DNA from 4 places in the Streptomyces sp. NPDC001678 genome. Region 3 is predicted to be linked to each of the others. Evidence: riboswitches for the same ligand, from Rfam matches in the RefSeq annotation. Region 3 holds a riboswitch; each other region holds the start of a gene.
What was found. A riboswitch is a leader RNA that binds a small molecule or an ion and turns the genes downstream of it on or off. The one in region 3 is predicted to bind cyclic di-AMP.
Positions count from the first base shown of each region.

Region 1 (7,506 bases), on a different contig from region 3:
CGTGCGCAGCTCGACCGCGCCGACGATGGTGTCGCCGTCCTTGAGGGTGATGACCTCCAGCTCGTCCTTGTTGGCCGGATAGTCCGGGACCACGCGCTTGACCACGCCCTGCTCCGTGCCGATGGCAAGGCCCGGTGAGGACTCGTCGAGCGTGGTCAGACAGACCAGGCGCTCGCCGTCGGCCAGCGTCAGGAACTCGGACACCGGGACGCCGCCCGCCAGGTTCGGCGGGGCCGCCGTCTCCGGCAGCTGCGGCAGGTCGATCACCCGCAGCCGCAGCAGCCGCCCGTCGGAGGTCACCGCGCCCACCTCGCCCAGGGCCGTCGCCGGGACGGCCGAGATGATCACGTCGTGCTTCACGCGCTTGGCGTCGGCCGACGCGTCCACCGGTTCACCCGTGGCCGTACGGGCCAGGAGGCCGGTGGAGGACAGCAGCACCCGGCACGGGTCGTCCGCGACCTGCAGCGGCACCGCCGAGGCCGGCGTGCCCGCCGACTCCAGCAGTACCGTGCGCCGGTCGGTGCCGAACCTCTTCGCCACGTCCGCCAGTTCCGCCGAGACGAGCTTGCGGAGCTCCGTGTCCGACTCCAGGATCCGGGTCAGCTCGGCGATCTCCGCGGTGAGCTTGTCGCGCTCCGACTCCAGCTCGATCCGGTCGAACTTGGTCAGGCGGCGCAGCGGGGTGTCGAGGATGTACTGGGTCTGGATCTCGGAGAGGGAGAAGCGCTCCACGAGTGACGCCTTGGCGGCCGCGGCGTTATCGCTCGATCGAATGATTTGGATGACCTCGTCGATGTCGACGAGCGCCACCAGCAGACCCTCGACGAGGTGCAGCCGGTCGCGCCGCTTGCCGCGCCGGAACTCGCTGCGCCGGCGGACCACCTCGAAGCGGTGGTCGACGTAGACCTCCAGCAGCTCCTTGAGGCCCAGCGTCAGCGGCTGCCCGTCGACGAGCGCCACGTTGTTGATGCCGAAGGACTCCTCCATCGGCGTCAGCTTGTAGAGCTGCTCCAGGACGGCCTCGGGGTTGAAGCCGTTCTTGATCTCGATGACCAGGCGCAGGCCGTGGGCGCGGTCGGTGAGGTCCTTGACGTCGGCGATGCCCTGGAGCTTCTTGGCGCCGACCAGGTCCTTGATCTTGGAGACGACCTTCTCCGGGCCCACCGCGAACGGCAGCTCCGTGACGACCAGTCCCTTGCGGCGGGCCGTGACGTTCTCCACGGAGACCGTGGCGCGGATCTTGAACGTGCCGCGGCCGGTCTCGTAGGCGTCGCGGATCCCGCTCAGGCCGACGATGCGGCCGCCCGTGGGCAGGTCGGGTCCCGGGACGAACTTCATCAGGGTGTCGAGATCGGCGCCCGGGTGCCGGATCAGGTGCCGGGCGGCGGCGACGACCTCGCCGAGGTTGTGCGGCGGCATGTTCGTCGCCATGCCGACCGCGATGCCGGACGAGCCGTTGACCAACAGGTTCGGATAGGCGGCGGGGAGGGCCACCGGCTCCTGCTCGCTGCCGTCGTAGTTCGGCGTGAAGTCGACGGTGTCCTCGTCGATCGAGTCCGTCATCAGCGACGTCGGCGCCGCCATCCGGGCCTCGGTGTAACGCATGGCCGCGGGCGGGTCGTCGTTGCCCAGCGAGCCGAAGTTGCCGTGGCCGTCGACCAGGGGCAGCCGCATCGAGAAGGGCTGCGCCATGCGCACCAGGGCGTCGTAGATCGAGGCGTCGCCGTGCGGATGGAGCTTGCCCATCACCTCGCCGACGACCCGGGCGCACTTCACATGCCCCCGCTCGGGCCGCAGGCCCATCTCGTTCATCTGGAAGAGGATGCGGCGCTGGACCGGCTTGAGGCCGTCCCGGGCGTCGGGCAGGGCACGGGAGTAGATGACGGAGTACGCGTACTCGAGGAAGGAGCCCTGCATCTCGTCGACGACGTCGATGTCGAGGATGCGCTCCTCGAACTCTTCCGGCGGCGGGGTCTTCGTGCTGCGGCGGGCCATCGCGGCTGCTGCTCCTTCGATCGATTGCCGAGGCGGGTCTGACGCCGACCATTGTGGACCGAGCCACCGACAACGCCGACCGCGACCCGTCCGGGGCATCCCCGGCGGTTCGGGAACTTCGCCAGATGTCAGCGCGCTTGCATACAGTGACAGGACTGTTCATCACGCGAGTCGTCGCGAGGCACCGCGGGATCTCAAGAGATCGAAGGGACGTACATGCCCATGGGTCACACGGCCACGCAACAGGCCGGCTCCGGCGGCCTGACAGCGACCGAGCACCGCCTGGCCAACGGCCTGCGGGTGATCCTCTCCGAGGATCACCTGACCCCCGTCGCCGCGGTCTGCCTCTGGTACGACGTCGGCTCGCGCCACGAGGTCAAGGGCCGTACCGGCCTCGCCCACCTCTTCGAGCACCTGATGTTCCAGGGCTCGGCCCAGGTCAAGGGCAACGGCCACTTCGAGCTGGTCCAGGGTGCCGGCGGCTCGCTCAACGGCACCACCAGCTTCGAGCGCACCAACTACTTCGAGACCATGCCCGCCCACCAGGTGGAGCTGGCCCTGTGGCTCGAGGCCGACCGGATGGGCTCGCTGCTCACCGCCCTCGACGACGAGTCGATGGAGAACCAGCGCGACGTCGTCAAGAACGAGCGCCGCCAGCGGTACGACAATGTGCCCTACGGCACGGCCTTCGAGAAGCTGACGGCCATGGCCTACCCCGACGGCCACCCGTACCACCACACGCCCATCGGTTCCATGACCGACCTGGACGCCGCCTCCCTGGAGGACGCGCGCGCCTTCTTCCGCACGTACTACGCGCCCGGCAACGCCGTCCTCGCGGTCGTCGGCGACATCGACCCGGAGCAGACGCTCGCCTGGGTCGAGAAGTACTTCGGCTCCATCCCGGCGCACGACGGCAAGCAGCCCCCGCGCGACGGCCGGCTGCCCGACACCATCGGCGAGCAGCTGCGCGAGGTCGTCCGCGAGGAGGTGCCCTCCCGCGCCCTGATGGCCGCCTACCGCCTGCCCCACGACGGCACGCGCGAGGCCGACGCCGCCGACCTGGCGCTGACCATCCTCGGCGGCGGCGAGTCCTCCCGCCTCCACAACCGCCTGGTCCGGCACGACCGCACCGCCGTCGCGGCCGGCTTCGGCCTGCTGCGCCTGGCCGGCGCGCCCTCGCTCGGCTGGCTGGACGTCAAGGCGTCCGGCGGCGTGGAGGTCTCCGCGATCGAGGCCGCCGTCGACGACGAGCTCGCCCGCTTCGCGGCCGAGGGCCCGACGCCCGAGGAGATGGAGCGCGCCCAGGCCCAGCTGGAGCGCGAGTGGCTGGACCGGCTGGCCACCGTCAGCGGCCGCGCGGACGAGCTGTGCCGCTTCGCCGTGCTCTTCGGCGACCCCCAGCTCGCCCTGACCGCCGTTCAGCGCGTCCTGGACATCACCCCCGCGGAGGTGCAGGAGGTCGCCAAGGCCCGGCTGCACCCCGACAACCGCGCCGTGCTGGTGTACGAGCCCACGCCCCAGTCCGGCACCGACGCCGCCGGCGAGAACGAGGAAGAGGAGGCGGACCGGTGAGCGACGCCGTAGCCGCGAGCACCCAGACCGTGAAGGCCTCGATGGACTTCCACCCGCAGCCCCAGCCCGGCACCGCCACCCCCTGGGCCTTCCCCGCCCCCGAGCGCGGCCTGCTCCCCAACGGGCTGACCGTGCTGCGCTGCCACCGCCCCGGCCAGCAGGTCGTCGCCGTCGACGTCGTCCTGAACGCGCCGCTGGCCGCCGAGCCCGAGGGTCTGGACGGTGTCGCCACGATCATGGCGCGCGCCTTCTCCGAGGGCACCGACAAGCTCAGCGCCGAGGAGTTCACCGCCGAGCTGGAGCGCTGCGGCGCCACCCTCGACGCCCACGCCGACCACCCCGGTGTCCGGCTCTCCCTGGAGGTCCCGGCCTCCCGGCTGGGCAAGGCCATGGGCCTGCTCGCCGACGCCCTGCGCGCCCCGGCCTTCCCGGACAGCGAGATCGAGCGCCTGGTCGACAACCGCCTGGACGAGATCCCGCACGAGCTGGCCAACCCGGCCCGCCGGGCGGCCATGGCGCTGGCCGCCGAGCTCTTCCCGGCCGGCTCCCGGATGTCCCGCCCCCGGCAGGGCGCGCAGGAGACCGTCGAGCGCGTCGACGCCGCGGCGGTCCGGTCCTTCTACGAGGCCCATGTCCGCCCCGCCACCACCACCGTGGCGATCGTCGGCGACTTCACCGGCATCGACCTCGACCGCACCCTGGCGGAGTCCCTGGGCGCCTGGACCGGCACCGCCGCCGAGCCGCTGCCCGTGCCGGCCGTCACCGCCGACGACACCGGCCGCGTCGTGATCGTGGACCGGCCCGGCGCCGTGCAGACGCAGCTCCTCATCGGCCGTACCGGCCCCGACCGCCACGCGAGCGTCTGGCCCGCCCAGATCCTCGGCACCTACTGCCTCGGCGGCACCCTCACCTCCCGCCTGGACCGCGTCCTGCGCGAGGAGAAGGGCTACACCTACGGCGTGCGCTCCTTCGGCCAGGTGCTGCTCTCCGCCCCCGACGGCACGGGCACGGCCATGCTCGCCATCAGCGGCTCCGTGGACACCCCCAACACCGGCCCCGCGCTGGCGGATCTGTGGACCGTGCTGCGCACCCTGGCGGCGGAGGGCCTGACCGAGGCCGAGCGCGACGTCGCCGTGCAGAACCTCGTCGGTGTCGCGCCGCTGAAGTACGAGACGGCCGCGGCCGTCGCCGCGACCTTCGCCGACCAGGTCGAGCAGTACCTGCCGGACGACTTCCAGGCGCGGCTGTACGAACGCCTCGCGCAGGCCGGCACGGTGGAGGCCACGGCGGCCGTCGTGAGCGCCTTCCCGGCCGACCGCCTCGTCACCGTCCTCGTCGGTGACGCCGCCGAGATCGCCGAGCCCGTCAAGGCCCTGGGCATCGGCCCGGTGACGGTCATCCCCGCCTGACGGCGGCTCACCACCCCGGCGCGGCGGCCACGCTGCGCCGGGGCCCCTTCGGCGCATGGGTCCGTTGTGACCCATGCGCCTCACTTATGTCCACTTTCAGGCGGTGGTTGTGTGTTGGTCGTGTGGCGTACGTCATAAAAACCCACTTCTGTTTGCTGTTCGAATCTGACGCCGATTAGCGTCAGGCCCGGCAGCCCGCCATTCGGAGCCGTGACCGCGGCCCCGGGCAGCCATCGCCGAGTCCCCGAGGCGTCAGCCGAAGGGGAGCCGGGGACCCAAACGTCCCTGGGGTGAATCGGGCCCCTCTCACGAGGGATCCGTAGGAGACCTTCCTGCTCCGAACCCGTCAGCTAACCCGGTAGGCGAGAGGGAAGGAAAGGAAACAGCCGTAGACATGGCGTTCACCCGTGCCACCGGGAAGCACCGTCGTCCGAGCCGCGCCGCCCGCGTCAGCGCCAACGTGGCGGGCATAGCCACCCTGACGGCCGCCGGCGTCGTCGCCGGTGTCGCCGCCCCGGCCTTCGCCGCCTCCGACGACGCTCAGCGCCCCGAGGACACCGGCCTGACCCAGGCCGTCGTCATCGGTGACGTCATGGCCGAGCACGTCGACGCCCAGGCCGAGTCCCAGCGCAGCGCCGCCGACGAGGCCGCCGCCCGCCTCCAGGCCGAGGAGAGCGCCAAGCAGAAGGCCGTCCAGGCCAAGCAGCGCTACGAAGAGGCCCAGCGCAAGGCCGAGGAGGAGCGCGCCGCCAAGGAGAAGGCCGCCCGCGACGAGGAGCGCAAGCGCCTCGGCGTCTTCGTGAGCCCGATCGACGGCTCCTACGTCTCCACCGCCTACAAGGCCTCCAGCGGCCTGTGGTCCTCCGGCAGCCACACCGGCATCGACATGCACGCCGAGACCGGCACCTCCGTCCACGCCGTGGGCATGGGCACCATCGTCGAGGCCGGCTGGGGCGGCGCCTACGGCAACAACGTCGTCATCAAGATGGCCGACGGCACGTACACCCAGTACGGCCACCTGTCCTCCATCGACGTCTCCGTCGGCCAGACGGTCACCCCGGGCCAGCAGATCGGCCTCTCCGGCGCCACCGGCAACGTCACCGGCCCGCACCTCCACTTCGAGGCCCGTACGGCCCCCACCTACGGCTCGGACATCGACCCGATCGCCTACATGGCGGCGCACGGCGTCAACCTGTAACGACGCGCGGCGACTTCCGAAAGGCCCCGGCCCCCGGCCGGGGCCTTCGTGTTTGGCCAAAAAATATCCATGAAACGGCGGCACCATCGGAAAACGCCCGGGATTGCCATAGAGTCGCCGAACGGACGTCAATCGGCCGTGCTGCACGGAGATTGAGGCATGAGGCGGAGGTAGACCCATGCGGGGCCGTACGTGAGCGGCGACGGCGAAGGGCCGCGCGAGAGCCGTCGTATTTCCACGCACGCGGTGTGCACCGCCATCCGCGACGACATCGTCTCCGGCGCTTTCCCGCCGGGCAGCCGGCTCATCGAGGAAATCCTCGCCCGCCGCTACGGGGTCTCACGGGTGCCCGTGCGCGAGGCGCTGCGCACCCTCGCCTCCGAGGGCTTCGTGACCACCCGCCGGCACGCCGGCGCCTGTGTCGCCGAACCCACCGAGCGCGAGGCCGCCGACCTCCTCGACATCCGGGCCCTGCTGGAGCCGCTGGGCGCCGCCAAGGCCGCGCAGCGGCGCTCCGAGGCCCATCTCAAGGTGCTGCGGGGCCTGGTCAGGCTCGGTCAGGAGCGGGCCCGCGCGGGCCGCTGCGCCGAGCTGCGTCAACTCGGCGACTGGTTCGACGAGACGCTCGCCCAGGCGTCCGGCAGCCCCTCGGTCGCCGGGCTGCTGACCCAGCTGCGCCGCAAGATCGCCTGGGTGTACGCCCCGGGGCCCGTGGTCCGGCCGCTGGAGACCTGGGAGGCGTGCGGGGCGCTGGTGGACGCGGTGGCGCGGGGGGACGTGGAGCGCGCCCGGGAGCTGGCCGCCGTACGGGCCGGCCGTTCACCCGGTGAATTCCTGCTGCGGCGGACCGGCGGGGACCGCGTCCATCCGCCGAAACAGCCCGTAAACACGGCGGGCGTCCGTTCTTAACGAGCGACCGCTATTCCTGGAGGAATAGCGGTCGGGAATTCGTGGCGGTCCCCGGCCGGAGCACGCCGTGCGCGTCTGCGGAGAGCGGCGCGCACGGCGTGTGAAAAGGCCCGTGCGCACGGCCGTGGGATACGGCCCATGGACACAGCGGATCCGCGGACACGGCGACGCGTGGACACGGCGACCCGTGGATACGGCGGCGGGGCCGCAGCGGCCTCCGTCGGCTGCCGCGGCCCCGCCGCACGGTCCCGCCCGGGGAGGGGCGGGCCGGTGGATCAGACGGTCTCCGGGAGCTCCTCGAGCCCCTCGGCGACGAGCTTGGCCAGACGGTCGAGCGCGGCCTCGGCCCCCTCCGCCTCACTGGCGAGGACGATCTCCTCGCCACCCTGGGCGCCCAGGCCCAGCACGGCGAGCATGGAGGCG
Region 1 covers NZ_JBIAUP010000008.1:255,279-262,784, reverse strand. The annotation lists gene ACFYZR_RS19375 (DNA topoisomerase (ATP-hydrolyzing) subunit A) at 1-1,995, opposite strand, end outside; gene ACFYZR_RS19370 (M16 family metallopeptidase) at 2,218-3,567, shown strand; gene ACFYZR_RS19365 (M16 family metallopeptidase) at 3,609-4,976, shown strand; cyclic di-AMP (ydaO/yuaA leader) riboswitch at 5,201-5,356, shown strand; gene ACFYZR_RS19360 (M23 family metallopeptidase) at 5,371-6,174, shown strand; gene ACFYZR_RS19355 (GntR family transcriptional regulator) at 6,367-7,083, shown strand; gene ACFYZR_RS19350 (HPr family phosphocarrier protein) at 7,359-7,506, opposite strand, start outside.
Region 1: another riboswitch for cyclic di-AMP. It lies ahead of ACFYZR_RS19360 (M23 family metallopeptidase); the one in region 3 lies ahead of ACFYZR_RS26255 (C40 family peptidase).

Region 2 (7,506 bases), on a different contig from region 3:
GGAGGAACTGGCCGACTTCTGCGGTTTCGAGGCAGCGCTCGTCTTCTCCTCCGGCTACACCGCGAACCTCGCCGCCGTCACCGCCCTCTCCGGCCCCGCCGGCAGCGGCACCCTCCTGGTCTGCGACGAGGGCAACCACGCCTCCCTCATCGACGGCTGCCGGCTCGCCCGCGCGGAGAGGACCGTCGTCCCGCACACCGAGCCGGAGGCCTTCGCCAAGGCCCTCGCCGCACACGACGGCCGGGCGCTCGCCGTCACCGACTCCGTGTTCTCCGTCGACGGCGACGCCGCCCCGCTGGCCGCCCTCGCCGGGGTCTGCCGGGAGAACGGCGCGGCGCTGCTCGTGGACGACGCCCACGGCCTCGGCGTCCTCGGCGACGGCGGCCGGGGCGCCCTCCACGCGGCCGGCCTCGCGGGCGACGCGGACGTCGTCGCCACCGTCACCCTCTCCAAGTCGCTGGGCGCCCAGGGCGGCGCGGTCCTCGGCCCGGCCCGGGTGATCGAGCACCTCGTCAGCACCGCCCGCACCTTCATCTTCGACACCGGCCTCGCCCCGGCGGCGGCCGGCGCCGCCCTGGCGAGCCTCGCGCTGCTGCGCCGCGAACCGGAGCGCGCCCAGCGGGTCCGGGCCGTGGCCACCGAGCTCCACCGCGGGGTGACCGAGGCGGGGCTCGTGGCCGTGCGCCCCGACGCGGCGGTGGTCTCCGTACGGGCCCCCTCGCCCGAGGCCGCCGTGCGCTGGGCGGCGGACTGCCGGGCGGCCGGGCTCGCCGTCGGCTGCTTCCGGCCGCCGTCCGTGCCCGACGGCGTCTCGCGACTCCGGCTGACCGCCCGGGCGGACCTGACGGACCGGGAGGTGGCGGCCGCAGCCGACACGATCGTGAGGACCGCGCCGGCCGCCGGCTGACGGTTCCGGCTCGCGCCGGCTCAGGACCCGTCGGCGTCCTCGCCCGGGGAACGGCCCGGGCCGCCGCCGTCCAGGTCCGTGACGAAGGCCGACCAGGTGGTGCGGGGGAAGAGCAGGACAGGGCCGGCGTCGCGCCGTGAGTCACGCACGGCGAGCAGCTCCGTACCCAGGAGCGCCGTCTCTACGCAGTTGTTCATTCCCGTGCTGTAGCTGCTGCGGTGCCATACCGCGGCGCACCGAGCGGGCTGGGCCGATGCAGAGGGTACGTACCGAGGCATTGCGGACATGTCGCCTCCCTATGCGCCGTCACTGATCCCGGCGATGTATTCCAACGATTTCTCGTGCGACAGGGCGTGCGCCCGGAGCGTCGTGAATGCGGAGGCGTACGCCCGGAGGTCCTCTTTCCGCTCCAGATAGAGGCTACTCGTCAAGTGGTCGAGAACAACCACGTCCAGATCGGCGATGCGCGGAAATGAGAAGATAACGAAAGGGCCCGTGATGCCGATATGGTTGCCACTGGTGAACGGCAGTACGTGGAGCCGCACATGCGGCAGTGAGCCCCTTTCCAGCAAATGCCGTAGCTGTCCCGTCATCACCTCGGGGCTGCCCACCTCGTGCCGCAGCACCGCCTCGTCCAGCACCGCGCACAGCTCCAGCGGCCGGCGCCCCCCGAGCACCGCCTGCCGGGCCAGCCGCACCCGGACGAGCTCCTCGACCTGCTGGGCCGGCGGATCGCCGAGCGCCGCGCGGGTCACCGCCCGGGCGTAGTCGGGTGTCTGCAACAACCCGGGCACCACCGCGGTCTCCAGCGTGCGGGCGTGGGAGGCCTCCGACTCCAGGCTGATGAAGTCGAGATACGCCGAAGGCAGCAGGTCGCGATAGGCGTACCACCAGCCGCGCCGCGCCCCCTCCGCGTCCTTGGACCCCGCCCCGCACAGGGCCCCCAGCAGAGCCCGCAGCTCCGGGTCCGACACCCGGTAGACATCCAGCAGCCGGGCCACATCGGCGGGTTTCACCCCGCTGCTGCCCGTCTCGATCCGGCTCACCTTCGACTGGTGCCAGCCGACCGCGCAGGCCGCCTCCCGGCTCGTCATCCCGGTCAGCTCGCGCTGACGGCGCAGTTCCGCGCCGAGTTTGCGGCGGCGCACCGCGGGTCCGTACCGCATCAGCTCTCCCTCCCCGCCGCTCACATGGAAGCGTCGTGATAACCCTTGACGCGTTGTTCACACACCCCGCGTCAGAGTCAATAAACCAGTGTCACGGCCAAATCCGGTCGCTCGTCGTAGAGTTCACCGCTTTGAGCGACAGATATATCCACAATCCGGTGGATCACACCCATCGCGGCCGTTATCAGTGGGACGCTGGCGCACAAGAGCCGGGCCGAGCCTCGGTGGGAAAGGGACAGCGCCATGGCAGATCACCAGGAAGCATCCGTCACCCTGCCGAGCGCTCCCGCCTCGGTCTCCGCCGCCCGCCGCCATGTCATGGACGTTCTCGTCACCTGGGGCCTGACGGACGGGACGGACCTGGCCGACACGATCCGGCTGATCCTCTCCGAGCTGGCCACCAACGCCGTGCAGCACACCCGGGGCCAGTCGCCCACCTTCACCGTGGAGCTCCGGCTGGACCGGGAGGAGCGGCTGCGGGTCGGGGTCACCGACAGCCACCCGCGCCACCCCAGGCGGCTGCCCGCCGCCGTCCAGCAGGACAACGGCCGCGGCATGGTGATCGTCCGCGCGCTCACCGCCGAGTACGGCGGCAGGGTCGTCGTCACCCCGACCGCCGACGGCGGCAAGACGGTGTGGATCGCACTGCCGTGGACGGTGTCCGTCCGCTGACCGGCAGCGCGGAGGGGCCGGGCGGGAATGTCCGCCCGGCCCGGCGCTCTTGTGGAGCCGCGCACAGGAACCGGTGGGTTCTCGGGTGTCGCTGGTGCCGGTGGGCACCGCACGGCAGTCGGGTCCGCTGCCACGGGAGACGCGCTCGGCGCGCGGGAAGCCCGGCGCGACGGGTACGCGCGTTGGATTCTGCGGGACGACGGGGGCGGGAAGCGGTAGCCGCGCCGGTCGTCACCCGCGCCGGTGGTTCAGTCGTTCACTCGGCCGTACGAGACGCTTCTGGTCCAGATGCGCTCGAGGCGGACGACCGAACCGGTCTTCGGGGCATGCCAGATCAGATTGTTCCCGGCGTAGATCCCCACGTGGTAGACGCCGCCCCGGCCGTGGAAGAACACCAGGTCGCCCTGTTCCCGAGAGGGGGTGGGAATGTGTTCGGTGCGGTTGTACTGCTCCTGGGCGGTACGGGGCAGCTGCTTGCCGGCCCGTTTGAAGGAGTACTGCGTCAGCCCCGAGCAGTCGAAGCTGTACGGGCCCGTGCCACCCCATACGTAGGGGGAGCCCGCCTTTGAGGCCGCGATCCACAGGGCTTTGGTGGAGATGGTGGCGGCTTCGGCGTCGTCGACGACGCCGGGTGCCAGTACCGTTGCGCCGACGGCCGCCAGAGTCAGGGCGGATTTCACGGACAGGGGTACCACCCCGGCCCTGGACAGCCGTGAGGGACGTTTGTGCGCGCCCATGCCAAACCCTTCGTCAGCCGCCTGTGAAGGATGACCTGTCGGGTTCGGGCAGGCGAAGATGCCCGGCCGCCGAGGCGGCTTCACCCCAAGGGCTGGTCCGGAACTTCACAGCTCCGGCCCTCCCGTCGTGCCTGGGTCCTCCATCCCCGCCGATGCACTCATGTCGACCAGCGCCCGGGCGGCGGCGGGGTTCGGCGTCCGCCCGGACCGCCCCGCCGTGGTGGCGGGGTCTTGTCGTCGGAGGGATCTTGGCGCAGCCGCGCCGGGCACGCCGAGGGGATCCCGGCATATGTGAGCCTCGTCACCGTTGGGCAATTCCGGTGGACGCGGGGCGATTTGACTCCTGCGGATTCCCCCTGGTGAGCCGGTCACCTGCGGCGCGGGCGATCACCCCGAGCGCAAACCGCGCGTACGGCCCGACATGATCACCACGGGTTGTCTACGATCCCATCCGCTGTCTGAAGGAGATCGAGGGAAGAATGTTTCCGCTCCTCAGTTCGCAACCGAAGGCGGCAAGGTCACCCGCAGCGCCCGGCGTTCACCGTCCAGGACCCGCATCGCCCGCGCCAGCGTTCCCGCGTACACCTGTCGTTCTCCCCGCTCGTACATCGTCGCCAGCGCGTCGCGCAGTCCCGCGGCCGCGACCACGAGCCTCTGCGCGGCTCGTAGCCCGCCGTACGTGTCCTGCGCGCGGGCCGGGTTGATCCGTCCGAGCTGATCCAGTACTTCCAGATAACGGTCGACCAGCTCGCCCTCGGCCCGGGTCAGCGCGGGCAGCGGCGGCAGCTCCGGAGGGAACCGGTGGGACGGCCCGTGCGGCATCCCGCTCACCTCTCCCTGGCCGGCGCGCCCTGCGCCCGGCGGTCGGCGACCACCGCGTCGGCCAGGCCGTGGGCCACGGCCCCCGCCGCGTCGAGGACGGTGTCGCGCTCGACGTCCCGCCGGATCCGCTCCGGGCTCCGCCCGGTGTGCAGCGCCAGCATCTCCACCAGGGTCTCCCGGGCGCGCAGCATCTCGGCGGCCTGGATCTCCAGGTCCGAGGGCTGCCCCCGGACGGGCTCGGGCAGGGCCGGCTCATGGACGAGGACCCGGGAGTGCGGCAGCACCATCCGCTTGCCGGGGGTGCCGGCCGCCAGCAGCACGGCGGCGGCCGAGGCGGCCTGGCCCAGGCAGTAGGTCTGGACGTCGCAGCCGACGTAGCGCATGGAGTCGTAGATGGCGCACATCGCGGAGAAGGAGCCGCCGGGGGAGTTGATGTAGAGCGCGATGTCCTGCCCTGGCGCCGCGTGCTCCAGGTGCATCAGCTGGGCGATCACATCGCTCGCCGCCGCGTCGTCGAGGGCCGTCCCGAGGAAGACCACACGCTCGGAGAACAGCTTGGAGTAGGGGTCGAAGGTGCGCGTCCCGCCGCTGGTGCGTTCGGTGAACTCCGGCAGGACGTGCCGGGCGAGGGGTCGATGGTCCATGGTCACGCCTTTCGAACGGGTCGATCGGTGATCTGTAAAAAATGTACAGGACGTACAGGGGATTAGAATGGGACCGGATTCTGGTGATCAAGTCAAATGCCCAGGTCGGAGGCCGGTTTGACGGTTTGTCGAGGGCGTACGTCTCACAAATTTCTCTACGAGCTTTCGTTTGGATCGCCGGGCGGACCAGGGGAAGGCTGGTCGAGGACGGGGTCCACGAGGGTCTGCATGGCCGAAGTTGGACGCTCATGCGCTCGTGGCCATGGGCGGTGTCGTGTGTGGCCTCAGGACATGGATGACATGCGCTGGGTGCTCGGCCTCGTCACGGTGCTGGAGCAGATCGCGTGGATGCGCCTCGCCCAGGGAGAGGTGGCCTGGGCGCAGGTGGCCAGGTATAGATGCCCGGCCGGGACGGCCTGACCATCGCCGCCGACCTCGAACGGGCGTTGCCCGGCTGCCGCACCATCATCTGCACGACCTTCAGCCGACCCGGCTTGACGGGATGGGGCCGGTCATGGCGGCCAGGCCCCTCAAGGCGTTCGGCTCTTCCCTGGTCGATCTCGGGAGTGCATCTCGGAGGGCCGAGAGCTCGCTCGCCGAGAGGCGGGCCATTGGCAGCACGGGAATGCCGGAGGTGGGGAGGCAGACACTGGCTGGTCCGTCTCTCGGGCGAGGAGCGCGATCGTGCGGTGCGTGCTTTGGACGGCCCGTCCCGGCGGGAGCCTTCGGTGAATGCCCCACGGTTCGTGCCCTTGCCGACGGGTGCGGGTTCGTCCTCGGTTGTCGTCCGAACACGCATCGCGGGCTCCTGGGCACGCGCGTGATGAAGCCTCGCCGGGTTGCTGACGGGGCATCTCAATGCAGAAGTCAAGCCGTCGCAGGCGCCGGTGCTGCGGTCGTGAACAGGTGTTTGTCCCTCAGCATCGCCCAGAGCACGTCCACCCTGCGACGGCCCGGGCATCGTCATGGCGACCAGCGCTGGCCGCTACGGGCCTGACCGACGCCATCATGAACGGTCTGCCACCGCACATCGCCCAAGTGATCTGCGGACACAGAGCTCGTAACGCGATCTTGTAGAGATGTGATGGCCGGGTGTGGCTGGTGTGATGATCCGGCTATTTGTGGGATGTGAGTACCAAGCCTGTGCTCCCCTCCCTTTAGGGTTTCCCGCCTTGATGTGTACACCGAGGGCCGGGAAGGTCGCCCCGGGGGCACGAGGCCGACGGTCCGGGATCCTCCTCGGGCAGTACCGGATCCGGAGAGGGGGTGACGGTGCGTCATCCGGTGAGGGCGTCGGGGGAGGTCACCCGGGGTTCCCTCCTCGGTCGGCACTCATGAGAAACATCGCGCGTGGTCCGAGTTCCGCACTCCTCAGGAGCCGTCTTGCACATACCCAGATACGCCACCGCCGTCTGTGCCGCCGTCGCGGCGACGGTCTTGGCCACCTCCACGTCCGCGGCAGCGGAGACCGGCCCGGCGCAGGACAATTTCCTTCCCGCCATGGGCTATTCCATCCTCCGCCTCGACATCGATCCGCCCGGCGCCAACGACTGGAACTGCCGTCCCAGCGCCGCCCACCCGCGTCCGGTCGTCCTGGTCCACGGCACCTACGAGAACCGCTACAACAACTGGGCCCGGATGTCACCCGAGCTGAAGGCCCAGGGCTACTGCGTCTACGCCCTCGACTTCGGCGACACCGACGACGCCGGAGTGGCTCTCGCTCCCACCGTCAAGGGCTACGGAGACATCAAGAAGTCCTCCAAGGAGCTGGCCGCCTTCGTGGACAAGGTGCTCGCCGCCAGCGGCTCCGGGCAGGTGGACCTCGTCGGCCACTCCCAGGGCGGGACCCTGTCCCGCTGGTATCTCAAGGCCGACGGTGGCGCGAACACGAGCGATCCCTCGAAGAACAAGGTCAAGAAGGTCGTCCAACTCGGCGCGACCAACCACGGCACCACCATAAGCGGCATCGAGACCCTCGCCGACAAGCTCCACATGCTGGAGTCCGGGGAGAAGCCCCTCGGGAAGGCGGGCATCCAGCAGTACGAGAAGTCCGACTTCATCAAGGAGCTCAACGCCGACGGGGACACCGTTCCCGGGGTCGACTACACCGTGATCGGCACGAAGTACGACGAGATCACCACCCCCTGGCAAAGCACGTTCATGGTGGCGGGCCCTGGAGCAACGGTGCAGAACATCACCTTGCAGGAGGGCTGCTTCGTCGACTTCTCCGCCCATCTGAGCATGTCGTACAGCCCGCGTGCGATCGGACTGGTCAAGCGGGCCCTGGACCCCTCAGCCCCGGCGGCTCCTTGTGTGCCGAGGGCTCCCGCCTTCTGATTTCCGGCCCGAAGGTCCGTCTTGGCCGATCTCGACCTGCCCGCCGCAGCCGAAGTCGTGACCGCCGACCTCACCCGGCCCGACACGCTGCGCCCCGCACTCGACGGCGTGCGCAGGGTGTTTCTCTACGCCCCACCGGCCAGTGCGGAAGGCTTTGCCACGATGGCCGCCGAGGCGGACCTGGAAGGCGTCGTACTGCCCTGGACACCGGTGCGGCCCCT
Region 2 covers NZ_JBIAUP010000011.1:133,820-141,325, forward strand. The annotation lists gene ACFYZR_RS23065 (8-amino-7-oxononanoate synthase) at 1-907, shown strand, start outside; gene ACFYZR_RS23070 (DUF397 domain-containing protein) at 928-1,194, opposite strand; gene ACFYZR_RS23075 (helix-turn-helix domain-containing protein) at 1,204-2,073, opposite strand; gene ACFYZR_RS23080 (ATP-binding protein) at 2,317-2,745, shown strand; gene ACFYZR_RS23085 (C40 family peptidase) at 2,994-3,482, opposite strand; cyclic di-AMP (ydaO/yuaA leader) riboswitch at 3,486-3,689, opposite strand; gene ACFYZR_RS23090 (hypothetical protein) at 3,975-4,304, opposite strand; gene ACFYZR_RS23095 (ATP-dependent Clp protease proteolytic subunit) at 4,310-4,948, opposite strand; gene ACFYZR_RS23100 (hypothetical protein) at 5,240-5,368, shown strand; gene ACFYZR_RS23105 (esterase/lipase family protein) at 6,332-7,285, shown strand; gene ACFYZR_RS23110 (SDR family oxidoreductase) at 7,307-7,506, shown strand, end outside.
Region 2: another riboswitch for cyclic di-AMP. It lies ahead of ACFYZR_RS23085 (C40 family peptidase); the one in region 3 lies ahead of ACFYZR_RS26255 (C40 family peptidase).

Region 3 (7,506 bases):
CAGGTCGCACGCGGTGTGCAGATGCTGCACACGCCCTCGACGGGCTCTGCGGCCACGCGTACCGTGAGCGCGTCGGCCCCACGCCCACGGGGGGTGTGATGAGCACCGATCCGCTGTGGAGGACGGCCGAAGCCGCCGCCCTGATCGAACGGCGCCAGGCCGGTGCCCTCATCCGGCTCGGCCGGACCCGCCGCGCCTGGCCCGGGTCCAGGCCCTCTTCGACGCCGGCCGGCACGCCCAGCTCCTCGAAACGCTGCCGGCGCTGCTGGCCGATGCCCACGCCGCCACCCGCGACGGTTCGCCTGCGGCGTACGCGACCCTGTCCTCGTGCTACTCCCTGGCATCCCGGGTCCTGACGAAGACCGGTCGTTACGAGCGGTCCCGGCTGACTGCGGACCGGGCCCTGACTTACGCGGACCTGTCCGGCAGCGCCATCGCCACGGCGGAGGCATCCCGCGAGCTGAGCATTGTGCTCCGGCACCAGGACCAGGCACAGGCAGCCCAGCGCCTGGTCGACCACGCCCTGACCGCCGTCGAGCGCACCGGCCTGGCCACGCAGGCGCAAGCGATGGCGTACGCCCAGATGCTCTGCCGGACGCCTGCCCGACCGGCCGCCGGCGGGCGCCGTGTTCTCGATCAGCCCAGCCGCGGTCACGCTCTACGAGGTCGGCGTGTACTGGGCCGTCGGCGACGCCGGCACCGCCCTCCACGCCGGACGCGGCCTGCACCCCGGACAGTTCTCCACGGCCGAACGACGCGCCCGCATGCACACCGGCCTCGCCCGCGCCTGGTGGCAGTGGGACAAACCTCAGCAGACCGCCGACGCTCTCCTCCACGCCCTGCGCGTTTCCCCGGCGGAGGTACGGGACCGCCCCGCCATCCGGCGAGTCGCCGGCGATCTGATCGGCCGGCACCCGCGCACCGCCGGCGTACGGGAACTGGCCTCGGCCCTGGGGGCCCGCCTCCGGACGGAGAGGACGGCGAAGACGGAGAACGGGTGAAGCCGGACGGTCCCACAGGCCCGGCCGGCCGCCGTGCCCCCGCCCCCCGTCAGGCGGGCAGGTCGTACGGCCGGACCGTGTGTCCCTCCCAGACCTTCCTGGACGGCTCCTCCGGGTACGGCGCCGTGCTCGTCTCCGTGTCGAGGAGGCGGGTGAGCCGTCCGTCGGCGGTCCGGTGGGCGGGCCAGCCCGGGTCGCCGTGGGTCGCGAAGGCCGTCCACGAGCGGCGGATCTCGTCCCCGAGCGCCCTCAGGTCCTCGGGGACCGGGCCCTCGCCGAGCAGCAGCCGGGCCTGTGGGGCGTCGTAGGTGCCGAACAGCAGGGACACGTCGAGGCCGTGGGGGGCGCCGAGCGCCCCGCCGAGGGCGGGGGCGGGCCGGCGCAGCTCGTACAGGTGCGCCGTGCCGCCGCCGGCGGTGTGGGCCTCGGCGAGGTGGAGCGAGGGCATGCGGAACAGGACGTCGCTGTGGACGGTCTCGAAGAGGTCCACGGGGGCGGCGTCCGGGTAGGCGGCGCGGTAGGCGCGGGGGCCGTCGGGGGCGGGGGCGAAGGCGTTCAGGGCCGTCGTCGTGTCCTCGTCGGTGACCTTGTCCCGGCCGCCGCTCATCACCAGGAACGGCCGGAACTCGTCGCGGGTGTGACCGGTCAGCAGGTCCACGCCGCTCGCCCGGCCGTCCGGCAGGAGGGTCCAGGGGGTCTCCGGTACGAGGTCGCCGTCGATCACGATGGAGAACGGGGAGCCGGTGCGGGCCAGCGGTCCCCAGCGGTCGGCTTCGGCGGGCAGGCCGTACATCATCGGGGTGATCGCCTCGGCCAGCCGCCACGGGTCGATCGTGGCGAGTCCGGCCGCGGTGGGTGTGGTGCCCAGCCGCCCGGCGAGTTCGGCGGCGAGGCCGGAGGCGAGGGCCGGGGTGGTGTAGAGGCCGGGGACGGACTGGGCGATCGCCCGGCGGAAGAGGCCGGCGGCGCGGGGCACGGCCAGCAGGGTGGCTATCGAGCCGGCGCCGGAGGACTGGCCGGCGACGGTGACGCGCGCGGGGTCGCCGCCGAAGCCGGCGATGTTCTCCTGGACCCATTCCAGGGCCGCGATCAGGTCGAGCAGCCCCCGGTTGGCGGGGGCGCCCTCGAGGTGGGCGGAGGCCTCGGCGCCCACCCGGTAGTTGAGGGTGACCACGACGAGGCCGCCCTGCCGGGCAAGCAGCCCGGCGTCGTAGAGCGGGTCGCCCGCGTGGCCGGAGACATAGCCCCCGCCCAGGATCCATACCAGTACGGGCAGTCCGGAGCCGCCGGGGTCCGGGGACCAGACGTTCAGGGTGAGCCAGTCGTCGCCGGTGGCGGTGCCGGTCGCGGGGATCGGGCCGGACTGCGGGGGCGGCGGGCCGAACTCCACCGCGTCCCGCACGCCGTCCCAGGGCCGGGCCGGACGGGGGGCCATGAAGCGCAGCTCGCCCACGGGCGGCTGGGCGTAGGGGATCCCCCGGAAGACGGCGAGGCCGTCGGTGGTGCGGCCCCGTACGGTGCCCTGAGCCGTGCGGGCCTCCGGGCCGTCGATACCGGTGACGCCGGTGACGTCTGTGACATCGCTCATCGTCGCTCCCTCCCGCGCCCGGAAGCGGTCACCCCCGTGCGCGAACGCGGATGTCGGGCGGTCCGGGTCACGGACCGCCCGATCAAGGAGCCTAGTTGACGCGTCCGTACCAGACGCTGCCGGTCCAGATCTTCTCCAGACGGACCGTGGCGCCGGGCTTGGGGGCGTGCCAGATCTTGTTGCTACCCGCGTAGATCCCCACGTGGTAGACGTTGCTGCCCGAGTGGAAGAAGACCAGGTCACCGACCTGGCGGGAGCCGCCGGAGATGTGCCGGGTGCGGTTGTACTGGTCGGCGGCCACACGCGGCAGGTTCTTGCCGGCCTTCTTGAACGAGTACTGGGTCAGGCCCGAGCAGTCGAACCGGTTCGGGCCGGCGGCGCCGTACTGGTAGGGGGAGCCGGCCTTGCCGGCGGCGACCTTCAGGGCCTGCTCGCCGGGTGTGGCCGCGGAGGCCTCGGAGGCGAGGCCGGGGACGAGCACCGATGCCGCCAGTGTGGCGGCGGTGACGGCCGAGGCGGCGCCGGCCCGGGATATGAGAGCAGGTATGCGAGGCATAGCAGACATGCCGAAGCCCTTCGACATCCGCCTGCGAAAGATGACCTGTCGGGTTCGGGCTGCGAAGTTGCCCGGCCGGATTTCCCGGCTTCACCCCAAGGACCACCGACTTCGTGATCCGTAACGCTTGGGTCTCCCGCTCCTGCCGATCCATCAATTCGATGCCGCACCCGGTGCGGCGGCAGGACTCGGCGTCCGCCCGGGTGGCCCGCCATGGTGACGGGATCTTGTGTTCGGTGAGAGATCCTGCACCATGAATCATTCAAATCCGGTACCCGGGCGGCCATCTGTGAACTTCTTCACTTCGGGAGCAGAACCGGAACCGCACTCCGCGCGCCCCCGCCGAACTGGCCCTAAACCCTTGTAACGCCGGGTACTTGCAGCATGGAACGAGTAATTCCGGAGGACCCTTCGACAAGGTCCTTCAGCAGGGCTGCCGCCAGGTGTCCAGCTCCAGCTTCTTCTTCATCGAGCTGAGCCCGAGCCGCCGCGCCGTGGGGCAGAACTCCCCCGTCGACAGTTCGTATTCGACATGGAAGACCGCTTTGTCACGTTTCACGAAGGGGGTGAGCTTCTCGCACTCGTCGTACTGCGCGCACTGCTCGTTCACCGCGAAGTCGAAGGTGTCCACCAGCTGCGGGATCTGGTCCAGGTCGTTCTTCAGCCCGATGGCCAGGCCCCGCTCATGGGCGAGATCCGCCAGCATCCGGTTGAAGGCGAGCTGGTGGTCGGCCGTCAGCGGAAAGCCGGTGCCGTTGCGGAATCCCTCGGTCAGATCGGGTTCGACGGCGTCGAATCCCTTCTGCCGGCACATGTCCATCCGGGCCGCCATGAGCGGCCGCAGGGTGTCGAGGCGGCGGATGTCGAACCATTTCTCGCCCTTCCACCCCTTGTTCTTGTTGCCGAGCAGGTTCTTGGGGAATTTCCCCTGGTCGGGCCGGAAGTCCTCCCAGGCACCGGCATTGATGTAACAGATCACCTTCCGGCCACGGGAATGCAATTGGGCCACGGTTTCGGCCGAATTCTCGAAGCCGTCGATGTCGTAGACGGGGGCGTCCACCGAGGTGTCGGCCTTTCCGTCCAGCTGCCACTGCCAGCGGGTGCCCGGACGTGGCTGCCAACGGGCCCCGGCCGGCGCCGAACCCGTGGCCGGACCGCCGGGTGAGGCGGAGGCGCCCGGCGTCCCCGAGGCCTCCGGCGCACCCGAGGCGCGAGGGGCGTCCGAGGCGCGGGGTGCCGCCGTGGCACCGTCGTCGTCCCGGTCCGGCCCGTCGTCGTCCGCGGGCGAGGCGGAGCAACCCGCCAGGACCAGCAGCAGCGCGGCGCACAGCCCCGCGCGGACGCGCCACGCGCTCTTGCCGCGCCACGCCCCCATGCCACGCCCCCCGCTCATACCGTGCCCCCCGTCGTGAGACCGGCGGCCGCCCGCGGCACCGAGCACCAGGGGTTGGCCCCCGTGCCCGGCACCGCGCAGTGGACCGCGGCACCGCGCGCCCCCGCCGTCCGGGCCACCTGCCCCTCCCGCCCCTCGGGCACGCCGTGCACCAGATGACAGAACCGCTCCGGTGGGTGTCCGGTGGTCCACTCCGGCACCCGGGCGCGCCGGTAGTCCTCCCAGGTGCCCTCGAAGGTGACCAGGAGGTCGGCGAGCGAGGCGTAGCCGGGGGCGGGGTGGGTGCCGGGGTTGAGGACGGCCGTACGGGCGCCCAGCACCCGGGCGGCCAGCACCATGCGGCGGTAGCGGGGCAGCGGGGTGTCGTGCGCCGGGACCTGGTCGAGGAAGACGCCGTCCACGTCGTACCACCGGCGGTGGCGGCGGATGTCGGCGACCACGGCGCCCGTGCGGCGGTGGCCGTAGCCGGTGTCGACGTAGCCCAGCAACCGGACGCCCGCGGCGCGCAGCGCTCGCGCGGCGGCGCCGAAGGCGGGGTCGGGGCGGCCGCCGGGGCCGTCGGCGGCGTTGAGCACGACCCCGTACAGCCGGGGGGCGGCGTCGAGCAGCGCGGCCCACTCCTCGGGGTGGGTCGCGGGGTGGACGTAGAGGGGGACGAGCAGCCGCCCGGCGTCCTCGTGGGCGGCGGGCGTGGTGGTGGTCATGGCACGGGCTCCGTGGCGGGCACGGTGGCCCACAGGTCGGTGAGGGAGTCGGCGAAGGAGTGCCGGGGGACCCAGTCCAGGGCGCGTCCGGCGGCGGTGATGTCGGCCTGCTGCCAGGGTACGGCGGCGGAGCGCGGCGAGCCGTCGCCGTCCTCGGCGACGCGGTCGCCGACCGGGCCGGTGAACCCGGCGGCGCGCAGCAGCCCTTCGGCCACGTCGCGGACGGGGCGGGCGGTGCCGCTGCCGATGTTGAGGACGGCGGGCAGGGGGCGGGGCGCGGTGACGGCGAGGGCGACGGCCTCGGCCACGTCGCGCGGGTCGACGAAGTCGCGGTGGGCGGAGAGGTCCCCGGTGCGGACGCGGCCGTCGGGTCCCGCCCGGCGCAGTTCGGCGGCGAGGCGGCCGGGGAGGGAGGCGGCCGGGGCGCCGGGGCCGACGGGGTTGAACACCCGCAGGACGACGGCGTCCAGGCCGGAGCCGGTGACGGCGAGGGTGCCGGCCAGTTTGCTCGCGCCGTAGAGGCCGAGCGGGCGGGCCGGGGCGCTCTCGCCGACGGGCAGCCGGGCCTCGGCGGGCCCGTACTCGGCCGCCGAGCCCAGATGGATCAGGCGGGCGTCGGGAGCCGCCGCGCCGAGGGCCTCGCAGAGCACGGCCGGGCCGCGGGCGTTGACGGCGGTGAGGGTCACGGCGCTGCCGCCGACCGCGCCCGCGCAGTTGACGACGGCGTCGGGGGCGGCCTCGCGCAGCAGGGCTGCGAGCCGCTCCGGGCCGGTGGCCGCCAGGTCGACGGGCAGCTCGGCGACGGGCGGCCCGTCGGCGGGGGCACGGCCGGCGACCCGCACGTGCGCGCCCGGAAGGGCGCGCAGGCGCGAGGCGGTGTGCCGGCCCAGGAAGCCGGTGGCGCCCAGGACGAGAATGCGCATCGGAGCCGGTCACGCTCCCTTGATCAGCAGGTCGCGGCGGACGGCGAACTCGGCGTTCGCCCGGTCGTAGTCGTCGGGGCGGCCGATGTCCAGCCAGTAGCCGTCGAATTCATGGGCGTTGGGCGGGGTGCCCGCCGCCAGCAGGTCGAGGACGAGCTCGTCGAAGCCGAGCGGCAGTCCGGGAGTGTAGCGGTCGAGGGCGTCGCGGGAGACTCCGTAGACGCCCATGGAGACGCGGTAGTCCATGCTGGGCTTCTCGGCGAAGCCGACGACCCGGCCCGCCTCGGTGGTCAGGACGCCGAAGTCGATGCTGACCCGGCGGGGGTAGGTGGCGATGGTCAGGGGCGCCCCGGAGGCGGTGTGGTCGCGCAGGACCTCGCCGAAGTCGAGGTCGGTGAGGATGTCGCCGTTCATCACCAGGAAGCGCTCGGGGAGCCGGTCGGTCATGGTGAGGAGCGGGCCCATGGTGCCCAGGGGACTCTCCTCGGTGGTGTAGTCGACTCTGATGCCCCACTGGGAACCGTCGCCGACGTAGGCGCGGATGATGTGGCCGAGGTGGCCTATGGCGAGGGTGCAGCTGGTGAACCCGGCGCCGGCCAGCTGGCGCATGACGATCTCGAGGATGGCGTGCTGGTCGCCGATGGGCACCAGGGGCTTGGGCAGCGCGGTGGTGTACGGGCGGAGCCGGACGCCCTTGCCTCCGGCGAGGATCACTACATGCATGGGGTGCCGTTCCTCTCTTGTGCCGCGTGGGTGGTACCGCGTGGGTGGACGGAACGTCAGACGTTGTAGATGCCGGTCTTGTAGCGGCCGAGGTTGGCGGGGTCGCGGAAGAAGGCGACGGTCTCGGCGAGGCCCTGCTCCAGGGTGTGGGCGGGGGCCCAGCCGGTGGCGGCGCGCAGCCGGGAGGAGTCGCAGACCAGCCGCATCACCTCGGAGCCCGCGGGCCTTACGCGCTCGGCGTCCTCGGTGACCTCCAGGTCGGTGTCCATGAGCTTGCCGATGAGGGTCACCAGGTCGCCGACGGAGATCTCCTCGCCGGTGCCGGAGTTGAAGGTGCGGCCGAGGACGGCGGCGGCGGGCGCGGTGCCGACGGCGCGGAAGGCGGCCACGGTGTCCTTGACGTAGCTGAAGTCCCGGGTGGGCCGCAGGTCGCCGAGGGTGATGGCGCGCTGTCCGGCGGCGACCTGGCCGATGACGGTGGGGATGACGGCCCGCATGGACTGGCGGGGGCCGAAGGTGTTGAACGGGCGCAGGGTGACGACGGGCAGGCCGAAGCTGGCGTGGTAGCTGTCGGCGAGCCGGTCCCCGCCGGCCTTGGAGGCGGCGTAGGGGGACTGG
Region 3 covers NZ_JBIAUP010000014.1:126,004-133,509, reverse strand. The annotation lists gene ACFYZR_RS26265 (hypothetical protein) at 627-1,001, shown strand; gene ACFYZR_RS26260 (carboxylesterase/lipase family protein) at 1,051-2,589, opposite strand; gene ACFYZR_RS26255 (C40 family peptidase) at 2,681-3,154, opposite strand; cyclic di-AMP (ydaO/yuaA leader) riboswitch at 3,159-3,336, opposite strand; gene ACFYZR_RS26250 (endo alpha-1,4 polygalactosaminidase) at 3,570-4,538, opposite strand; gene ACFYZR_RS26245 (spherulation-specific family 4 protein) at 4,535-5,242, opposite strand; gene ACFYZR_RS26240 (NAD-dependent epimerase/dehydratase family protein) at 5,239-6,165, opposite strand; gene ACFYZR_RS26235 (sugar phosphate nucleotidyltransferase) at 6,175-6,888, opposite strand; gene ACFYZR_RS26230 (SDR family NAD(P)-dependent oxidoreductase) at 6,945-7,506, opposite strand, start outside.

Region 4 (7,506 bases), on a different contig from region 3:
CCGATCGCGCCCGCGGCGCGGGGGCAGGTCAGGTAGTAGAGGGTGGGGAACGGCGTGCCGTCCTCCAGGCGCGGCGCCGTCTCGACCACGTCGGGGTTGCCGCAGGGGCAGCGGTGCGCGATGGAGCGCAGTCCGCGCGGCGGGCGGCCCAGCTGCTCCTTGAACGCGGCGATGTCCGCGTCCGTCGGCTCGGTGGGCTCGGTCTTCGGAGGAGGCGTGTCCATGTGCTCGCTCGTGCTCGATCGGTCGTGTGCGTAATAGGTATGGATCCGCCGTCAGCGATGACCGTCTGAGGCGTCCACGTCGTCGAAGAGATTGCTGTACCAGGGGCGGTCTGCGGCGCCCTGATCCTTGTGGCGGCCGCCGTCGGCGCTGCCGTCCACCACGGTGTACCCGGTCTCGCCGGGGCGTACGAAGTGGAGGTGCTCGCGCGCCAGCTGTTCCACGTACGCCGGGTCCTCCAGCCGGGCCTTCTCCTCGTGCAGCCGCTTGACCTCCTCGCGCGCCTGCTCCGTCCGGTGCCGCTGGTCGGCGATGTCCGAGCGCTGGGTGACCCACTGGCGCATGGGGTAGGCGAGGGCGACGACGAGCGAGCAGACGACGAGCGCGAGCAGCGCCGCGCGGCCGGTGAGCCGGGAGCGGCGCTGCGGGCGGGCGCGGTAGACCCGGGCCCGGGCCGCGGTCGGCCCCTGGACCAGCGCCGTGCCCAGCGCCTTGAGCCTGGTCGCGGTGGAGAACCGGTCCGCGCCCACGTCGCCTCCCCTGGAGAGTCCGTTACGAACGTACGTCCCCGGACACGGTACGGGACCGCGGCCGGGGACGTACGGAGACTGGCGAGAAGGTCAGCCTTGCTGTGCCTTTTGGGCTCAGCCCTTGAAGCGCGGGAAGGCGCTGCGGCCGGCGTAGACCGCGGCGTCGTCGAGGATCTCCTCGATGCGCAGCAGCTGGTTGTACTTGGCGACGCGCTCGGAGCGGGCCGGGGCGCCGGTCTTGATCTGGCCGCAGTTGGTGGCGACGGCCAGGTCGGCGATGGTGACGTCCTCGGTCTCGCCGGAGCGGTGGGACATCATGCACTTGAAGCCGTTGCGCTGGGCCAGCTCGACGGCGTCCAGGGTCTCGGTCAGCGAGCCGATCTGGTTGACCTTGACCAGGAGGGCGTTGGCGGAGTTCTCCTCGATGCCGCGGGCGAGGCGCTCGGGGTTGGTGACGAACAGGTCGTCACCGACGAGCTGGACCTTGTCGCCGAGCTGCTCGGTGATGGTGTTCCAGCCGGCCCAGTCGTCCTCGAACAGCGGGTCCTCGATGGAGACGAGCGGGTACGCGGCGACGAGCTCCGCGTAGTACTCGGTCATCTCGGCGGCGGTGCGGTCCTTGCCCTCGAACTTGTAGACGCCGTCCTTGTAGAACTCGGAGGCGGCCACGTCGAGCGCGAGCGCGATGTCCTGGCCGGGGGTGTAGCCGGCCTCCTTGATGGCCTCGAGGATGAGGTCGAGGGCCTCGCGGTTGGAGCCCAGGTTCGGGGCGAAGCCGCCCTCGTCGCCGAGGCCGGTGGACAGGCCGCGGCCCTTCAGCACCTTCTTGAGGGTGTGGTAGACCTCGGTGCCCCAGCGCAGGGCCTCGGAGAAGGACTCCGCGCCGATCGGCGCGATCATGAACTCCTGGATGTCCACGTTGGAGTCGGCGTGCGAGCCGCCGTTCAGGATGTTCATCATCGGAACGGGCAGCAGGTGCGCGTTCGGGCCGCCGAGGTAGCGGAAGAGCGGCAGGTCGGACGCCTCGGAGGCGGCGTGCGCGACGGCCAGGGAGACGCCCAGGATGGCGTTGGCGCCCAGGGAGCCCTTGTTGTCGGTGGCGTCCAGGTCGAACATGGCCTGGTCGATCAGGCGCTGCTCGGTGGCGTCGTAGCCGACGAGCTCCGGGCCGATCTGCTCGATGACGGCGAGGACGGCCTTCTCGACGCCCTTGCCGAGGTAGCGCTTGGGGTCGCCGTCACGGAGCTCGATGGCCTCGAAAGCGCCGGTGGAGGCGCCGGACGGCACGGCGGCACGGCCCGTGGAGCCGTCGTCGAGGCCGACCTCGACCTCGACCGTGGGGTTGCCTCGCGAGTCGAGGATCTCGCGAGCTACGACGACGTCGATGGACGGCACGAGGGTCTCCTTCGTGTGTGTCTGGAGTTCTGCACCACGAGCCTAACGGGCGCCGGGGGCTCCGCCCGCCCTTGGTCTGCTCCCCGGGCCGAAAATTGGCACAAACGCCGAGAACACCGGACGAATCGTCGGTGTGTTCGCTCAACGAGGACGCGGGATCGACCGGCAGAACGAGCGGAGCCCCGCTCCGATGCGGCTCGGGGGGAAGTCGCATCGGAGCGGGGCGGCCGCTCGGCCGGCCGGAGCCTTCGTTCGATGGCTCCGGCCGGCCCTCGCTCAGCGCAGGTGGATCAGCGCGGATGGATCAGCGCAGGTGCAGCTGCTGGCCCGGGAAGATCACGTCCGCGTCGGGCACGATCTTCTTGTTGAGCTCGTGGAGCTTCTGCCAGCCGCCCTGGACCTTCTGGGAGACGGCGATGGTGGCGAGGGTGTCGCCCTCCTTCACCTGGTACTCGCCGTCGCCCTTCTGGACAGTCTGCGGGGCGGTGTGCTTCGGCGCCGGGGCCTCGTCGTCGGAGTCGTCCGACTGCTGGACCGGCTTGCTGCTGTGCTTCTGCTGCGGCGCGGCCTGGCGCTTGCTGCGGTCGGCGTGGGACTGGGCCTTGCCGTAGGCGCCGGACGCGGACTTCGTGGACTTCTTCGCGACGTAGCCGTCGGAGTCGTCCGTGTCGACGTTCGCCTTGGCGCCACCACGGGCGAGGCCGGTGCCAGGAGCGCACTGCCAGGCGCCCGGGCCCTGCATGGCGAGCAGGCGCTCGGCGGTGGCGATCTGCTGGGACTTGCTGGCCAGGTCGGCGCGCGGGGCGTACTGCTTACCGCCCGCAGCGGCCCAGGACTCGTTGCTGAACTGCAGGCCGCCGTAGTAGCCGTTGCCATTGTTGATGTGCCAGTCACCACTGGACTCGCACTGGGCGACCTTGTCCCACGTGGAGACGGAGGCGGCGTTGGCAGAGGTCGCGACCATCAGAGGGGCGGCGACAGCCGCGCCGGTGACACCGGCGAGCGTGACGATGCGGACGGCCTTGGACGGACGACGGTGCTTGCCCTTGGACATAAGTCGGTTTCCTCACCGACGCCTACGAGGTGAGCTGTCGGGTTCGGGCTGTGAGTTCGCCCGGCCCGGTGCGCTTTCGCGTTCCGGGCTTCACCCCAAGCCGTTCCGCTCCTTCGGCCATTGGCCTTGGGACCGTTCCGGCGACTTACCTTGGTTCCCCCGCTCCTGCCTACGGCGCTTGCGCGACGACTCCCCCGGCCGCCGGCAGGATTCGGCGTGCGGCCGTGGTGCTCGCGGTGGCGAGCGGTGACGACGGTAATCACAGGCGGCCGACGGGTTCAAACCCCACTTTTCAGCCACCGATGGCCTGAGTTGGCCCCAGAAACCTCACGTTTCCGCAGGTGAGAGGCCATTCGAGCAAATCGGATCCAAGGCATCCGACGGTCAGTCAACGAGACCCATGTCTCACTTTCGACCGGAACAGACATTCGCCTCGAACCGGAGCGCTACTGCTTGATATCAAGCTTCTGACCAGGGCGGATAAGGTCCGGATCAGAACCGACTGCTTTTTCGTTCTTCTGATACAGCGTCTGCCAGCCTCCGGAGACCGAGTGTTGCTCCGCGATCGCTGACAGATTGTCACCGGGCCGCACGGTGTAGTCGTTCGCGGCGGGCAGTTCCGTCCGGCCCTCGCCACCCCGGGAGGGCCGCTGAGCATCGCCGGAGCCCGACGGGTCGGCACGGTGCCGGCCGTTGCCGGGGGTCGCGTCGGCATCGCCGGGAAGCGGCGAAGCGGAAGGCGAGGATCCCGTTCCAGGGGTGTCCGAGGGCGTGTTCGCCGAGGTGTTCGAGGGGCTGCCGACCGGGGCGGTCGGGATGGTGGTCGGATCGGCCGACGCGCCGGTGCCCGTACCCGTCGTCGGCCGCCCCGACGGGTCCGACGGGTCCTTGCGGTGCTTGCCCGCGGAGGTGTCCGGGGACGGGCTCGTGGAAGCGGACGGGGTGCCGGAGGAGCCCGGCGTGGGCGAACCGGACGAGCCGGGCGCGGGCTTGGGCGACCCGGAGGACGGGGCGGACGGCGCGGGCGACGTGCGCTCGGGCGCGGGCTGGTTGCCGCGCCCGGGCGTACGGGGGCGGCTCGGCTCCGGCGCGGCGGAGTACGAACCGTCGCCCGGGTCCACCTCCGGCTCCTTGTCCTCGCCCCGGTCCGCCTCGCCGGCCAGGCCCGAACTCACCGCGCAGCTCCGCCAGGTGTCGGCGCCCTCCGCCTTGAGGATCCGCTCGGCCACGGCTATCTGCTGGGACCGGCTGGCCAGGTCGGGGCGCGGCGCGTACGCGATGCCGCCGTACTGCTCCCACATCTGCTGGGTGAGCTGGAGGCCGCCGTGGAGGCCGTTGCCGTTGTTGGCGCTCCACATCCCTCCGCTCTCGCACTGGGCGACCTTGTCCCAGGTACCCGCGTCGGCGGCGACGGCGGATCCGGTCGCCAGCAGCGGAAGTGCCGCGCTGGAGGCCGTCACCCCCGCCGCGACCACGATGGCGGGTATCTGACGGGGACGGCGATGTCTACCGGTTCCTGAGAGCATCTGCGGGCCTCTCGCGTAGGCGGCGTTCGAATGGTCGCAGACCCTAGCGAGGCCTCCCCGGAGTCACAAGCCGGTGTAGCGGAGGTCACGTGCCGATAAACACGGATTGACCGGGCATCACACGAGGGGGTTTTGGGGTGTGAACTCCACGGGCAAAGTACGCAATCCACGCATGATCAGGCCGCCGCGCCAGCGCAGGTCATCGGGTTCGGCGGCGAGGGATAGGTCGGGCAGCCGGCGCAGCAGCGTCGCGATCGCGGCCTGGCCCTCCAGGCGGGCGAGGGGCGCGCCGAGGCAGTAGTGGATGCCGTGCCCGTAGCCCAGGTGCTGGTTGTCGCGCCGGGACAGATCAAGGGTGTCGGGGTCGGTGAAACGCTCGGGATCGCGGTCGGCGGCGGCCAGGACGACCAGTACGGGATCGCCCTCGGCGATGCGCTGCCCGCCGAGGGTCAGGTCCTGGGTGGCGAACCGCCAGGTGGCGAGCTCCACCGGGCCGTCGTAGCGCAGCAGTTCCTCGACGCCCGTGGCGAGGAGGCTCTCGTCGCCCTCGGCGAGGGCGCGCTGGAGCCGGGCGCGCTGCTCCGGGTGGCGCAGCAGCGCGTAGGTTCCGTTACCGATCAGGTTCACAGTTGTTTCAAAACCGGCGAACAAGAGGATGAAGGCCATCGCCGCGGCCTCGTTCTCCGTGAGGTGCTCGCCGTGGTCGCTCGCCCGGATGAGACCGGAGATGAGGTCGTCCCCGAGGTCCTCCCGCTTCCGGTGGATCAGCTCCGCGAGGTACGTCCGCATCATCTTGACGGAGCGGGCCACTCCGCCGCGCGGCCCGCCGCCGTGGCCCGCTTTTGTATGGCGCAGCATCATCCCCGCCCAGTCCCGGAAGTCGTCCTGGTCCTCGCGGGGGACGCCGAGCATGTCGCAGATGGCGTAGATGGGGAGGGGGAAGGCGAACTCGTGGATGAGGTCGGCCTCCCCCTTCTCCACGAAGCCGTCGATCAGCTGGTCGGTGAGCTCCTGGACGCGGGGCGCGAACTCCGCGACCCGGCGCGGGGTGAACGCCTTGGACACCAGCCGGCGCAGCCGGGTGTGGTCCGGCGGGTCGATGTTGAGCAGGTGCGTCATCAGATTGGCGCTGCGCTCGCCGGGGATGCCCACCTTCCCCTTGCCGTGGGCGCTCTCGGAGTGGTGCACGGGATTCTTCGACAGCCGCTGGTCGGCGAGCGCCTGCCGGGCGTCGGCGTAGCGGGTGACCAGCCAGGCCTCGACGCCGCTGGGCAGCTCGGTGCGGTGCACCGGCGAGTGCTCGCGCAGCCAGGCGTACGCCGGGTAGGGGTCGGAGGCGAACTCCCAGGTGAAGAGGGGTGGGGCGGGGGGCGTGTGATTCTCGTGCACGCCCCGACGCTACCTACCCGGCGCCATGCGGGCGCCCCTGGTGGTGCCCACCGCCGCCCCTAGTGGTGCCCACCGCCGCCGCTGCCGAAGGCGCCGCTGCTGCCGGGGTCCCATTTCTTCCGCTCCTCGGAGAGCTCCTCGGGATGGGCGGGCGGGTTCTTCATCTCATGCGGGAGGACACGCTCCCCATCGGCCTCCGGCAGCAGCTGGTCCGGCTCGTGGTGCTCGGTGACGTACCCCACCGACTCCTCGTCGTGGGTGTGCCCCGGACCGTGGTCGGGAGACGAGGGCCCCCGATCGTGCTCCTGCCGGGTCTGCCAGGCGCCCTGGCGGCGCTGCGGCTGGCTCGGCGGCGGGGGCTCCCGGTCGCGGACCCTCCGGCCGACGACGATGGCGCCGATCAGGATGGCGACGACGAAGAGCCCCACGATGAAGGGGGCGATCCCGCCGAGCTGAGCGGGAGCGGCGAGGGCCGCGGCTGTGACGAGGAGCTCAGTGCGCATGGGATTCGGGTACCCGCCCGCCGCGCAGTCAAGACCGCCACTGGGCCGAACGGGTGCGCGAACGCCCCGTCCGCGCTACTCCCGGTCCCCGCCGCGGGCCTCCTCGGCGGCCCGGATCGCGTCACGGTAGGTGCGCGCGGCGGCCCGCAGGGCGGTCTCCGGCTCGACGCCGGCCGCCTCCGCCCGTACGGCCAGGGCCAGCAGCTCGTAGCCGACGCCTTCCCCGTCCGGCAGGGCGACCTCCAGCCGCTCGTGGCGGGCCCGGGAGGCGAGCTTCGCGGCGAGGGCCAGGGCGGGCTGCCCCAGCGGCACTCCCTCGGTGACCGACTCCCGGCGCTTCTCGTCGGCCTTCGTCCGCATCCAGTGCGCCTTGACCTCCTCCGGCGTCTCGGCGGACTCCTCGCCGAAGACGTGCGGGTGGCGGTGGATGAGCTTGTCGACGATGCCGGCGGCGACGTCGTCGACGGAGAACGGCTCGTCCGGGTCGTCCTGCGCGATCCGGGCGTGGAAGACGACCTGGAGCAGGACGTCGCCCAGCTCCTCCCGGAGCGCCTCCCGGTCACCGGTCTCGATGGCCTCCAGGAGCTCGTACATCTCCTCCAGCCCGTACTTCGCCAGGTCCTCGTGGGTGCGGATCCCGGTCCACGGGCAGGACAGCCGGATCCGGTCCATCACCTGCACCAGGTCGAGCAGCCGGGCGCCGGGCAGGTCGTACGAACCGGGGAGCAGCTCCAGCGCGGGCATCGACTCCCGGCCGGAGCCGGCCAGCCGGGCCAGACCGTCGGTGAGGGCCGACTCGCCCTCGGCGGAGGTGAGCACCACGGCGGTGCGCCCGCCCGCCGCGCAGTAGTCGACGAGCTCCCGCGCGACCGGCACCGCGTGCTCGA
Region 4 covers NZ_JBIAUP010000006.1:426,104-433,609, reverse strand. The annotation lists gene ACFYZR_RS16195 (DUF501 domain-containing protein) at 1-224, opposite strand, end outside; gene ACFYZR_RS16190 (septum formation initiator family protein) at 276-752, opposite strand; gene eno (phosphopyruvate hydratase) at 867-2,147, opposite strand; gene ACFYZR_RS16180 (transglycosylase family protein) at 2,452-3,201, opposite strand; cyclic di-AMP (ydaO/yuaA leader) riboswitch at 3,206-3,388, opposite strand; gene ACFYZR_RS16175 (transglycosylase family protein) at 3,648-4,661, opposite strand; gene ACFYZR_RS16170 (cytochrome P450) at 4,845-6,116, opposite strand; gene ACFYZR_RS16165 (DUF6479 family protein) at 6,176-6,619, opposite strand; gene ACFYZR_RS16160 (nucleoside triphosphate pyrophosphohydrolase) at 6,695-7,506, opposite strand, start outside.
Region 4: another riboswitch for cyclic di-AMP. It lies ahead of ACFYZR_RS16180 (transglycosylase family protein); the one in region 3 lies ahead of ACFYZR_RS26255 (C40 family peptidase).